Regions from separate parts of the Streptomyces sp. NPDC052016 genome, predicted to be linked through region 2. Evidence: riboswitches for the same ligand, from Rfam matches in the RefSeq annotation. Region 2 holds a riboswitch; the other holds the start of a gene.

Region 1 (6,436 bases), on a different contig from region 2:
CCAGCCCCGGGTTGGTCGTCGGCCTCGGGTGGGCCGGGGCGGCTCGGGTGGCCGTCCAGCCTCCGACGGGTCGCGGGTTCCCAGCACGGGTGGTCGCGGGTGGGGTCCGGCGAGGGGTGGGCCGGGTGCCCCACCCCACCGTCGCCGGCGCCCCGCGGTTATCGTCACCGTATGGGCACCCAAGAGACGCACTCCACGGAACCCGCAGAACTCCCCACCCCCACCACCCCCCAGGGCCAACAGGCCCTGGACGCCATCCGGGCCCGCCCCCGCACCACCCTCGTGGCCCTCGACTTCGACGGCACCCTCGCGCCGATCGTCGAGAACCCGGACGACGCGCGGGCACACCCCGACGCCGTCCCCGCGCTCGCGGCGCTCGCGCCGAAGGTCGCCTCCGTCGCCGTGGTGACGGGGCGGCCGGCCGCGGTGGCCGTGCGCAACGGCGGGTTCGCCGGGGTGCCGGGGCTGGAGCACCTCACCGTGCTCGGGCACTACGGGGCCGAGCGGTGGGACGCCCGGACCGGCACCGTCAGCGCCCCCGCCCCCCACCCCGGCGTCGCCGCCGCCCGCGCCGAGCTGCCGGGCGTGCTGGACGCGGCCGGTGCCTGGCAGGGGACCTGGGTGGAGGAGAAGGGGCGGGCCGTAGCCGTGCACACCCGCCGGGCGCAGGACCCGCAAACCGCCTTCGAGGCGCTGCGGCAGCCGTTGGCCGACCTCGCCGCCCGGCACGGGCTGATCGTCGAACCGGGCCGGATGGTCCTCGAACTGCGGCCGCCCGGCGTGGACAAGGGCGTGGCGCTGCACGAGTACGTCCGTGAGATCGGCGCCGAGGCGGTCCTCTACGCCGGCGACGACCTCGGGGACCTCCCCGCCTTCGCGGCCGTGGAGAAGCTCCGCTCCGACGGCGTCCCCGGTCTGCTGGTCGCCAGCGGCAGCGCGGAGGTGTCGGAACTCGCCGAGCGCGCCGACCTCGTCGTCGACGGCCCCGCCGGCGTCGTACGGCTGCTGCGGACGCTCGCGGATCAGCTCGGCTGAGTCTCCCGCAGCGCCTGCAGCTGCTCCAGGAACCACTGGGCCGGAGGCAGCGCGGTCGCGGCCGCCGCCAGCCTCTTGGTGCGCTCGGCGCGCTCCTCCGGCTTCATCGACAGGCCCTCGTGCAGGGCGCGGGCGGTCTCCAGGACGTCGTACGGGTTCACGACGAGGGCGTCCTCGCCCAGCTCCCAGTAGGCGCCCGCCTCCCGCGACAGCACCAGCGCGCAGCCGTGGTCGGAGACGACCGGCACCTCCTTGGCGACCAGGTTCATGCCGTCGCGGATGGGGTTGACCAGGGCCACGTCGGCGAGGCGGTACGCGGCCAGGGAGCGGGCGAAGTCGTCCTTGACGTGCAGGACGACCGGCGTCCAGTCCTCGGTGCCGTACCGCTCGTTGATCTCCCCCGCCACCCGCCGCACCTCGGCCGTGTAGTCGCGGTAGACGGCGAGGTCCTGGCGGGAGGGGTAGGCGAAGGCGACGTGGACGACCCGCTCCCGCCACTCCGGGTGGTCGTCGAGGAGCTGCCGGTACGCCAGCAGACCGCGCACGATGTTCTTCGACAGTTCGGTGCGGTCGACGCGGACGACGGTCTTGCGGGGGCTGCCGTCGGGGGCCGTGCCGATCTCCGCGCGCAGGACCGGGAGACGTTCCCCGACGTCCGGTTCGTGGGAGCGGGCGCGCAGGAAGTCGGCGTCGGCGCCGAGACCGTGGACACCCACCCGGGTGTCGCCGAGGCCCCCCGCGAACTGTGCGCAGCAGGCGGTGAACGCGTCCGCCCAGCGCTGGGTCAGGAAGCCCAGGCGGTCCGCGCCGAGCATGCCCCGCAGCAGCTGGGTGCGGATGTCGCCGGGCAGCAGTCCGAAGTAGTCCGCCGGCGCCCACGGCGTGTGCGAGAAGTGGCCGATGCGCACGTCCGGGCGCAGCTCCCGGAGCATCCCGGGCACGAGACACAGGTGGTAGTCCTGCACCAGGACCGCCGCGCCCGGGGCCGCCTCCTCCGCCAGCGCCTCGGCGAAGGCCCGGTTGTACGTCTCGTACGAGGCCCACTGGCGCCGGAACTCCGCGTCGAAGACCGGCTCCGTCGGGGTCTGGTACAGCAGGTGGTGGATGAACCACAGCACGGAGTTGGCGATGCCGTTGTAGGCGTCGGCGTGCACGTCGGCCGGGATGGGCAGCATGCGCACGCCCTCCTCGCCGACCCCGCGCCGGACCGCCTCACGGTCGCCCTCGGACAGTGCCGAGCAGACCCAGAGGGCGCCCGCGTCGGGGCCGATCGCCGACAGGCCGGAGACCAGCCCGCCGCCGCCCCGTTTCGCGTGCAGCGAGCCGTCCTCGCCGATCGTGTACGAGACCGGGCCGCGATTGGACGCGACCAGCACCTGAGCACCCTGAGCTGCAGCACCGTGCGTGGAAGCCATACGCCTCAACCTAGCCCGGTCCTGATCCGCTCAAACGTACGGATGGGCCGTGTGGTGGGCCGTATCCGGCCGTATACGGCCCGCCCGCGCGGATGACGGCAGTGGCTGCGAGGACGCCCGTGCGAACGGGTGCGCACCCGCTCACGCCACCTTGCGTGCCGCGTACTCCGCGATCTCCGCCATCGGCGGGCGCTCCTCCGTGTCCACCGAGTACGTGCGCGGCTCGAAGCCGTTCGCGCCCCGTTCGAACTGGGTGAGGGAGGGACGGACGAGGTGTCCGCGGGCCAGCCGGAGCTGGGCCGTGCGGTAGATCGCGGCCGCCATCCGGCCGAGTGCCTGCCCGTCCTGGTGGCGGTGCTTGCGCACGCCGACGTCGACCTGGGCGAGGGCGTCCAGGCCCACCAGGTGGAGGGCGTCGACCAGCATGCCGAGTTCCACCCCGTAGCCGACGGGGAAGGGCAGCCGTTCCAGCAGGCTGCGGCGGGCCGCGTACTCGCCGCCCAGCGGCTGGACGAAGCCGGCGAGCTGCGGCCAGTGCATGTTGAGCAGGGGGCGGGCCATCAGCTCGGTCACCCGGCCGCCCTGGCCGGCGGTCCTGCCGGAGGAGAGCGCAGTCGACTCCGTGCCCAGCGGGCGGTCGTACATGGCCTTGACCAGGTCGATGTCCGGGTCGGTGAGCAGCGGGCCCACGATCCCGGAGACGAAGTCGGAGGAGAACTCCCGCAGATCGGCGTCGATGAAACAGACGATGTCCCCGGTGGTGACCAGCAGGGAGCGCCACAGGACCTCGCCCTTCCCGGGCACGGCCGGTATCCGGGGGAGGATCGTGTCCCGGTGGACCACGCGCGCGCCCGCAGCCGCCGCGACCTGCGACGTACGGTCGGTCGACCCCGAGTCGACGACGACCACCTCGTCGACGAGCGGAACCTGCTGCACGAGGTCGTGGCGGATGATCGCGACGATGTCGCCGACCGTCTCCTCCTCGTTCAGCGCGGGCAGCACGACGGACACCGACTGGCCCGAGGCACGTTTGGCGGCCAGGATCCCGTGGAGCGGGCGATCGGTCACGGACCAGGAGCGGGTGGCGAGCCAGCGCTCGACTTCTTCCAGCACGGTCTGCGACTCCTCACTGTCGTGATCACACCAGGTGCACACGGGGTCACCGTGTGATCCATCTCGCGGTTCGGACGACTATCTCAACTGTCCTGGCCGTCGGTTACAGTCTTGAACAACGCGGATGACCATCACATGTCCGGGGTCGTCGGCGTTCACAACCACATACCGCTCATCCAGAGGGGCAGAGGGACACGGCCCGATGAAGCCCCGGCAACCCTCCAGCCGGTCTCGTACCGATCAGTGACGATCGCTCCGCGAGGCTCCCGGCTAGGGAAGGTGCCAAATCCGTCTCACGGCGAGATGCGTCGTGAGGAAGATGAGGAGAAAGGGCCTCGCCTCACATGGCTGTGCAGACAGTTGCAAGCACCACCGACTCCACGACCAGCGTAGACCTCGGTCCTGCCGCGGCTCTCTCCTGCCGCGAGTGCGGCCACCGGGTGCCCCTCGGCCCGGTCTTCGCGTGCGAGGAGTGTTTCGGCCCGCTCGAGATCGCGTACGACTTCTCCTCCTACGACACGGAGGAGCTCCGCAAGCGCATCGAGGCGGGACCCGCGAACATCTGGCGCTACGCGCCGCTGCTGCCCGTCCCGGCCGACGTGGCGGACAAGCCGAACCTCAACCCCGGCTGGACCAAGCTCGTCAAGGCCGACAACCTCGCCCGCGAGCTGGGCGTGACCGGCGGACTGTACGTCAAGGACGACTCGGGCAACCCGACCCACTCCTTCAAGGACCGTGTGGTCGCCCAGGCCCTGGAGGCCGCCCGCGCCTTCGGCTTCACCACCCTGTCCTGCTCCTCGACCGGCAACCTCGCCGGCGCGGTGGGCGCCGCCGCGGCCCGCGCCGGCTTCCGTTCCTGCGTGTTCATCCCGCACGACCTGGAACAGGGCAAGGTCGTCATGGCCGCGATCTACGGCGGCGAGCTCGTCGGCATCGAGGGCAACTACGACGACGTCAACCGCTTCTGCTCCGAGCTCATCGGCGACCCGGCGGGCGAGGGCTGGGGCTTCGTCAACGTCAACCTGCGGCCGTACTACGCCGAGGGCTCCAAGACGCTGGCGTACGAGATCTGTGAGCAGCTCGGCTGGCGGCTGCCGGACCAGCTCGTCGTGCCCATCGCCTCCGGCTCGCAGCTCACGAAGATCGACAAGGGGCTCCAGGAGCTGATCAAGCTCGGGCTCGTCGAGGACAAGCCGTACAAGATCTTCGGTGCGCAGGCCGAGGGGTGCTCGCCGGTGTCCACCGCGTACAAGGCCGGCCACGACGTGGTCCGCCCGCAGAAGCCGAACACCATCGCCAAGTCCCTCGCCATCGGCAACCCGGCGGACGGGCCGTACGTCCTGGACATCGCGCGTCGCACGGGCGGCGCGGTGGAGGACGTCGACGACGAGCAGGTGGTCGACGCGATCCGGCTGCTCGCCCGGACCGAGGGCATCTTCGCGGAGACGGCCGGCGGTGTGACCGTGGGCGTGACCAGGAAGCTGATCGAGAACGGTCTGCTGGATCCGGCGTTGACGACCGTCGTGCTGAACACCGGCGACGGGCTGAAGACGCTGGACGCGGTGGCCGGCACGGGCCTCACCGCGACCATTCGTCCCACCCTGGACTCGTTTCGCGAGGCCGGCCTCGCGTAAGCGGGTAGTTGTCCGTCCGCGGGCTGCGTGGCTGGTCGCGCAGTTCCCCGCGCCCCTCGGGGCACCGTACCGACCGGAGGTCACAACGTGAGCGTCACCGTCCGCATCCCCACCATCCTGCGCACCTACACCGGTGGTCAGGCCGAGGTGGCCGCCGAGGGCGCGACCCTCGCCGAGGTCATCGCCGACCTGGAGAAGAACCACACGGGGATCGCCGCGCGTGTCCTCGACGACCAGGGCAAGCTGCGCCGGTTCGTCAACGTGTACGTCAACGACGACGACGTGCGCTTCGAGCAGGGGTTGGAGACGGCGACCCCGGACGGCGCCGGCGTCTCGATCATCCCGGCCGTCGCGGGTGGCTGACCGAGGTTCAGTACTCGCCGGTAGTAACCGTCGGTAACGCTGATTACCGAGAGTTCATCGAATTGCCCCCACCGTGAGAGAAGCGGAGGGGGCAATTCAGTGTGATTGAGCGCGGTACAGTTGGGGAACCGGGTCCCGGTCCACTGATCCGGAGCCTTTGATTTCTGCCCTGAGCCCGACAAGAAGTAGCCAAAGTGTGTGCTTCTTTTGTGGCTTTTATGGCCTTTGCGGGGCCCGACTTGCCCCGAATTCTGGCGAATTCTCGCCACATTCCTGGCCTCGTGCGTCCAGAATTCTCGTCCGACTGACCTGTTGCACACGGCAGTTGGACAGATACATTCAGCCGCGGTCGACGCGTTCCGGCGCACGCCCCCAACCAACTGGGGGGTGAGGTCTGACCCGGATCCGCGAAGTGTGGATCTGTGCAAGGGCCAGTAATAGGGGAGTTAGGCATGGCTCAGGGCACCGTCAAGTGGTTCAACGCGGAGAAGGGGTACGGCTTCATCGCGGTCGACGGTGGTGCGGACGTCTTCGTCCACTACAGCGCGATTCAGATGGACGGCTACCGCACCCTGGAAGAGGGCCAGCGGGTCGAGTTCGAGATCTCGCAGGGTCAGAAGGGCCCGCAGGCCGACATGGTTCGCGTCACCGCCTGAACGAATTTTCAGCGAAGGGCTCGCATCCCGGCGGGGGTGCGGGCCCTTCGTGCTGCCCGGGGCCCGCCCGCGCACGGCCGAGCGCGCCGCCCGATCCCGGCAGGCGCTTGCACTCGACAGGGCCGAGTGCTAATCATTGCGTTAGCACTCTGAAGGTGAGAGTGACAACGAAGGACCGGGTCGGTGAGGCTCGTGGACCGGATGGGGCAAGGAACCACCG
Region 2 (6,436 bases):
GGTCCCGCGCAAGAAGAACATCTACACGCAGGCCCAGATCGACCAGCTCGCCGCGTACGTCGCCTCGCTGGGTGCCGGCCCGAACGTCCCGACCGAGGCCCAGTACGGTCCGGAGGGTGCGGACATCGCCAAGGGCGGTGACCTGTTCCGCACCAACTGCGCGCAGTGCCACAACTTCACCGGCAAGGGCGGTGCCCTGACCAAGGGCAAGTACGCGCCGACCCTCGAGGACGTGGACCCGAAGCACATCTACGAGGCCATGCAGACCGGCCCGCAGAACATGCCCTCCTTCCCCGACACCACCCTGTCGGAGCAGAACAAGAAGGACATCATCGCGTACCTGAACGCGGTCAACGGCAAGGACACGGCCAGCTACGGTGGTCTTGAGCTGGGCGGTATCGGCCCGGTCGCCGAGGGCCTGTTCGGCTGGATCTTCGGTCTGGGCGGTCTCATCGCCGTCGCCGTATGGGTTGCCGCTCGGACCGCAAAGGCCAAGAAGTCATGAGTAGCCAAGACATTCCAGAAGAGAACCTGCCCGCTGCGCAGGACCACGCCCACGGTGCCGTGAGCGTCGCGGACGAGAAGAACCCGTTCGCCGACCCGGGGCTGCCGCCCCACGAGCACCGGATGCAGGACGTCGACGAGCGGGCCGCCAAGCGGTCCGAGCGTACGGTCGCCTTCCTGTTCACGGTGTCGATGCTGGCCACCGTCGCCTTCATCGCCGCGTACGTGGCGATCCCGCACGACAAGACGGTCTACATCTTCCCGCTCGGCCACATCAGCGCGCTCAACTTCGCGCTCGGTGTGACCCTGGGTCTGTCCCTGTTCTGCATCGGCGCGGCCGCGGTCCACTGGGCCCGCACCCTGATGTCCGACGTGGAGATCGCCGACGAGCGACACCCGATCGAGGCGGCGCCCGAGGTCAAGGCCAAGGTCATGGCCGACTTCAAGCAGGGCGCCAAGGAGTCCGTGATCGGCCGGCGCAAGCTGATCCGCACCACGATGTTCGGCGCGCTGGCCCTGTTCCCGCTCTCCGGCGTCGTCCTGCTGCGCGACCTCGGCCCGCTGCCCGAGGAGAAGCTGCGCCACACGCTGTGGGGCAAGGGCAAGCTGCTCGTCAACATGAACACCAACGAGCCGCTGCGTCCCTCGGACGTCGCGGTCGGCTCCCTCACCTTCGCCAAGCCGGAGGGCCTGGAGGAGCACGATCACAACTTCCAGACCGAGATCGCCAAGGCCGCCCTGATGATCGTCCGGATCCAGCCGGAGAACATCAAGGACAAGCGCGAGCTCGAGTGGTCGCACGAGGGCATCGTGGCGTACTCGAAGATCTGCACCCATGTCGGTTGCCCGATCTCGCTGTACGAGCAGCAGACGCACCACGTGCTGTGCCCCTGCCACCAGTCCACCTTCGACCTGTCCGACGGTGCCCGAGTGATCTTCGGCCCGGCCGGTCACGCCCTGCCGCAGCTGCGCATCGGCGTGAACGACGAGGGCTACCTCGAGGCGCTCGGCGACTTCGAAGAGCCCGTCGGTCCTGCCTTCTGGGAGCGCGGATGAGTAACAACGACGACCGCCGCAAGGCACCCGCGGGCGAGCGGGTCGCCGACTGGGCCGACGGTCGGCTGGGGATCTACTCCCTGGCCAAGGCCAACATGCGCAAGATCTTCCCGGACCACTGGTCCTTCATGCTGGGTGAGATCTGCCTCTACAGCTTCATCATCATCATCCTCACGGGTGTGTACCTGACGCTGTTCTTCCACCCGTCGATGAACGAGGTGGAGTACCACGGCAGCTACGTCCCGCTGCAGGGCCAGCTGATGTCGGAGGCGTTCAGCTCCACGCTGCACATCTCCTTCGACGTCCGCGGTGGTCTGCTGATCCGGCAGATCCACCACTGGGCCGCGGTGATCTTCCTCGCCGGCATGTTCGTGCACATGATGCGCGTCTTCTTCACGGGCGCCTTCCGCAAGCCGCGCGAGATCAACTGGCTGTTCGGCTTCCTGCTGTTCGTCCTGGGCATGTTCACCGGTTTCACCGGCTACTCGCTCCCCGACGACCTGCTCTCCGGCACCGGTGTCCGCTTCACCCAGGGCGCGATCCTGTCCGTGCCGATCGTCGGCACGTACATCTCGATGTTCCTGTTCGGCGGGGAGTTCCCGGGCGGCGACTTCGTCGCACGGTTCTACTCCATCCACATCCTGCTGCTGCCGGGCATCATGCTCGGTCTGGTGGTCGGCCACCTGATCCTGGTCTTCTACCACAAGCACACGCAGTTCGCGGGTCCCGGACGCACCAACAAGAACGTCGTCGGCATGCCGCTGCTGCCGGTCTACATGGCCAAGGCCGGAGGTTTCTTCTTCCTGGTCTTCGGTTTCACCGCGCTGCTCGCCGGCATCGCGTCCATCAACCCGATCTGGGTCCTGGGCCCCTACCGTCCGGACCAGGTGTCCACCGGCGCCCAGCCCGACTGGTACATGGGCTTCGCCGAGGGTCTGGTCCGCGCCATGCCGGGCTGGGAGATCAACTTCTGGGGTCACACGCTCGTCCTGGGTGTGTTCATCCCGCTGGTGCTCTTCGGTCTGTTCCTCGCCGTGATCGCGCTGTACCCGTTCATCGAGTCCTGGATCACGGGCGACAAGCGCGAGCACCACATCCTGGACCGGCCGCGCAACGCCCCGACCCGTACGGCCTTCGGTGTCGCCTGGGTCACCGGCTACATGATCATGCTGATCGGTGGTGGCAACGACATCATCGCCACCCACTTCCACCTGTCGATCAACGCGGTCACCTGGTTCGTCCGGATCGGCTTCTTCGCCGGACCGGTCCTGGCCTTCGTCATCACCAAGCGGATCTGCCTCGGCCTCCAGCGCCGCGACAAGGACAAGGTGCTGCACGGTCGCGAGACCGGCACCATCAAGCGCCTGCCGCACGGTGAGTTCATCGAGGTCCACGAGCCGCTCAGCCAGGAGCAGCTGTACACGCTCACGTCGCACGAGCAGTACGCCCCGGTCGAGCTCGGCCCGGCGGTCGACGAGAACGGCGTCGAGCGCAAGCTGAAGCGCTCCGAGAAGGTCCGCGCCAAGCTGAGCAACGCGTACTACGGCGAGGAGAGCCAAATCCCCAAGCCGACCGTCGAGGAGTACAAGGAGATCACGAGCGGCCACGGCCACCACTGATCACTGCGTCGCCACGTCACGCCGAAGGGCCCCGTCCGAACACCGGACGGGGCCCTTCGCCGTGCCCCCCGGCTGGATAGGGTGGACCCGTTGAGACGCGTGTCCCGAAGAGCGGGACCGCACGGAACCAGGAGCGGCTTATGAGCGCTGTGACCCCCGCTGGAGGCGACACCGCGGCGGGCCGTTCCTGGCCCAGGCTGCTGAACGGCCTGCTGGACGGCCACGACCTCACCGCGGACGACACCGCCTGGGCGATGGACCTGATCATGCGCGGCGAGGCGACCGACGCGCAGATCGCCGGGTTCGCGGTGGCGCTGCGCGCCAAGGGCGAGACCGTCGCGGAGATCACCGGGCTGGTACGGACCATGTACGAGCACGCGAACGTGATCGAGGTGCCGGGGCGGACCGTCGACATCGTCGGTACCGGCGGCGACGGCGCGAAGACCGTGAACATCTCCACGATGTCGTCGATCGTCATCGCCGGCACGGGCGCGAAGGTCGTCAAGCACGGCAACCGGGCCGCGTCCTCCGCGTCCGGCGCCTCGGACGTCCTGGAGAAGCTGGGCGTCAATCTCGAACTGACGCCGAAGCGGGTCGCCGAGGTGGCCGAGGAGGCCGGGATCACCTTCTGCTTCGCGATCAAGTTCCACCCGGCGCTGCGTCATGTGGCCGCCGCGCGCGGGCAGTTGGGCATCCGGACGACCTTCAACGCCCTCGGCCCGCTGACCAACCCGGCGAAGGTGAAGGCCCAGGCGGTGGGGGTCGCCGACCCGCGCATGGCCCCGCTCATCGCCGGGGTCTTCGCCGAGCGCGGCAACTCCTCCCTCGTGTTCCGGGGCGACGACGGCTTCGACGAGCTGACGACCACGTCCACCTCCCGGGTGTGGATCGTCCGTGACGGCAAGGTCACCGAGGAGACCTTCGACCCCCGGGACGTCGGCATCCGACTGGTTCCGGTCGAGGCGCTGCGGGGAGCGGACCCCTCGTACAACGCCGAGGTCGCGCGACGGCTCCTGGAGGGCGAGACGGGCCCCGTGCGGGACGCCGTCCTGCTGAACTCCGCCGCCGCCCTGGCGGCGCTGGATCCGACCGACGCGCCGCTGGCCGAGCAGATCCGCGCCGGTATGGAGAAGGCGGCGCAGTCCATCGACTCCGGGGCGGCCAAGCGGGCGCTGGAGCGCTGGGTGGCGGCCAGCAACGCGTGACGGACGAACGGCGCGGTCCCGCGATCCGGACAGGAGTTGCGGGACCGCGATCAGTTCACGTACGTTCCTGTCCAGGTCATGAGTGACAGTCATGAGGCCCCGGCCGACTGTCCGGCAACCCTCCGTCCGTGGCGGGGTGCCCCGGGTGAAGACCAGGTCGTAGGCAGCGAGGTCTACGGCAAGCGCGGACCCCTCGCGAAACCAGGGGTCCTGGTCGTCGAGGAGCCTCCCGTGAGCAAGCGAATGCGCTAGGGCCTGTCTGGCCATGCCCGTCTGCACCGCGGCGCCATGCACGCACTCTCGCCGCACCGGGCACAGCCCCGAGTACACCCAGTACGAGGGTCTGCGCCCGGCCCGCCGAGAGCACGCACCTGACGCCGCGGTGCCGCCCTCCGGGCGACGACGGGAATGGTCGGACAGGCCCCAGGGCCGCAGAGCCCCGCCTCCGCATTCCCCTTCACCTCTTCTCCCACGCCGAGTCGTGCCGCGGTGTCCGTGCGCACGTGTGCTCGCGTGGTGATTCCGCCTGCCTTTCACGGGAGTTCACCATGTCCGTCTCCACCGCTGCCGCCGCCCAGGCCGTTTGTGCCCCGCTGCCCGTTCTGGGCCGGGACGTCACCGTTCCACTCGTCACGGGTGGCGAGGTCACCTACGCGGCGCTCGACTACGCGGCCAGCGCCCCCGCCCTGCAGCGCGTCTGGGACGACGTGGCGGCCTACGCCCCGTACTACGGCAGCGTCCACCGCGGCGCCGGCTACCTCTCCCAGCTCTCCACGGACCTCTTCGAGAACGCCCGCCGGACGGTCGCGGAGTTCCTCGACTGCCGTGAGGACGACCAGCTGGTCTTCACCCGCTCCACCACGGACTCCCTGAACCTGCTGGCCCGGGCCCTCCCGGCCGGCTGCCAGGTCTTCGTCTTCGAGACCGAGCACCACGCCTCCCTGCTGCCCTGGAAGGACGCCCACGTCACCTACCTCGACGCCCCGCGCACCCCGCGCCAGGCCGTGGACACCCTGGAACGCGCCCTCGCCGACCGCGACCCGTACGGCCCGGCCCTGGTCTGCGTGACCGGCGCCTCGAACGTCACCGGCGAGCTGTGGCCGGTCCGCGAGCTGGCCGCGGCCGCCCACGCCCACGGCGCCCGCATCGTCCTGGACGCCGCCCAGCTCGCCCCCCACCACCCGGTGTCCGTGCGCGACCTCGACGTCGACTGGGTCGCCTTCTCCGGGCACAAGCTGTACGCCCCCTTCGGCTCCGGCGTCCTGGCCGGCCGTGCCGACTGGCTGCGCGCGGCCGAGCCCTACCTCGCGGGCGGCGGCGCCAGCCGCAGGGTCACCCGGCGCGAGGACGGGGGAGTGGACGTGGAGTGGCACGAGAACGCCGCGCGGCACGAGGCGGGCTCCCCGAACGTCATCGGCGCCTACGCCGTCGCCTCCGCCTGCAAGGCCCTCACCGAGGCCGGCTTCGACACCCTGGTCGCCCGCGAGCGGCACCTGATCGACAAGGTGCGCGCGGGCCTGGCCGAGGTCCCCGAGGTGCGCGTCCTGTCCCTCTTCGGCGACGACGCCCCGCGCGTGGGCGTCATCTCCTTCGTCGTCGACGGCTGGAACAGCTCCCACTTCGCCGCCGCCCTCTCCGCCGAGTACGGCATCGGCGTCCGCGACGGCCTGTTCTGCGCCCACCCGCTGGTGCGCACCCTGCTGGGCGGCGACCCCCAGGCCCAGGGCGAGTGCGGCGCCCCCGAGGCCGCCCCGGGCGAGAGGTCCCTCAACGCGATCCGGGTGAGTTTCGGCGCGGGCACCCCCGACGAGCACGTGGAGCGTTTCGTCGCCGCCGTGAAGGAACTGGTGGCCGACGGCGCGCAGTGGACGTACAGGACGGAGGACGGCCGCTGTGTCCCGGCCGTGTGACCGGCGCCCCCGCAGGTCAGTGGCCGGTCTTCACCCGGTCAGGAGTCCAGCCCGATGGCGAACGCCGCCTCGAGGTCGTGCTGCGAGTACGTACGGAACGCCACGTGCGTGTCCGTCGCCTCGACACCGGGGATCTTGCTGA

The links. Region 2 has a riboswitch for S-adenosylmethionine ahead of ACIHAR_RS05895 (aminotransferase class V-fold PLP-dependent enzyme). Riboswitches for the same ligand answer to the same signal wherever they lie in the genome.
Region 1: another riboswitch for S-adenosylmethionine. It lies ahead of thrC (threonine synthase); the one in region 2 lies ahead of ACIHAR_RS05895 (aminotransferase class V-fold PLP-dependent enzyme).

What each region holds. Positions count from the first base shown of each region.
Region 1 covers NZ_JBIUBX010000019.1:31,801-38,236, forward strand. The annotation lists gene otsB (trehalose-phosphatase) at 172-1,035, shown strand; gene ACIHAR_RS23625 (trehalose-6-phosphate synthase) at 1,023-2,450, opposite strand; gene ACIHAR_RS23630 (glucosyl-3-phosphoglycerate synthase) at 2,592-3,563, opposite strand; SAM riboswitch class I at 3,733-3,889, shown strand; gene thrC (threonine synthase) at 3,908-5,197, shown strand; gene ACIHAR_RS23640 (MoaD/ThiS family protein) at 5,285-5,560, shown strand; gene ACIHAR_RS23645 (cold-shock protein) at 6,013-6,216, shown strand.
Region 2 covers NZ_JBIUBX010000003.1:199,681-206,116, forward strand. The annotation lists gene ACIHAR_RS05875 (c-type cytochrome) at 1-505, shown strand, start outside; gene ACIHAR_RS05880 (Rieske 2Fe-2S domain-containing protein) at 502-1,560, shown strand; gene ACIHAR_RS05885 (cytochrome bc complex cytochrome b subunit) at 1,557-3,179, shown strand; gene trpD (anthranilate phosphoribosyltransferase) at 3,320-4,384, shown strand; SAM riboswitch class IV at 4,459-4,575, shown strand; gene ACIHAR_RS05895 (aminotransferase class V-fold PLP-dependent enzyme) at 4,933-6,294, shown strand; gene ACIHAR_RS05900 (Lrp/AsnC family transcriptional regulator) at 6,333-6,436, opposite strand, start outside.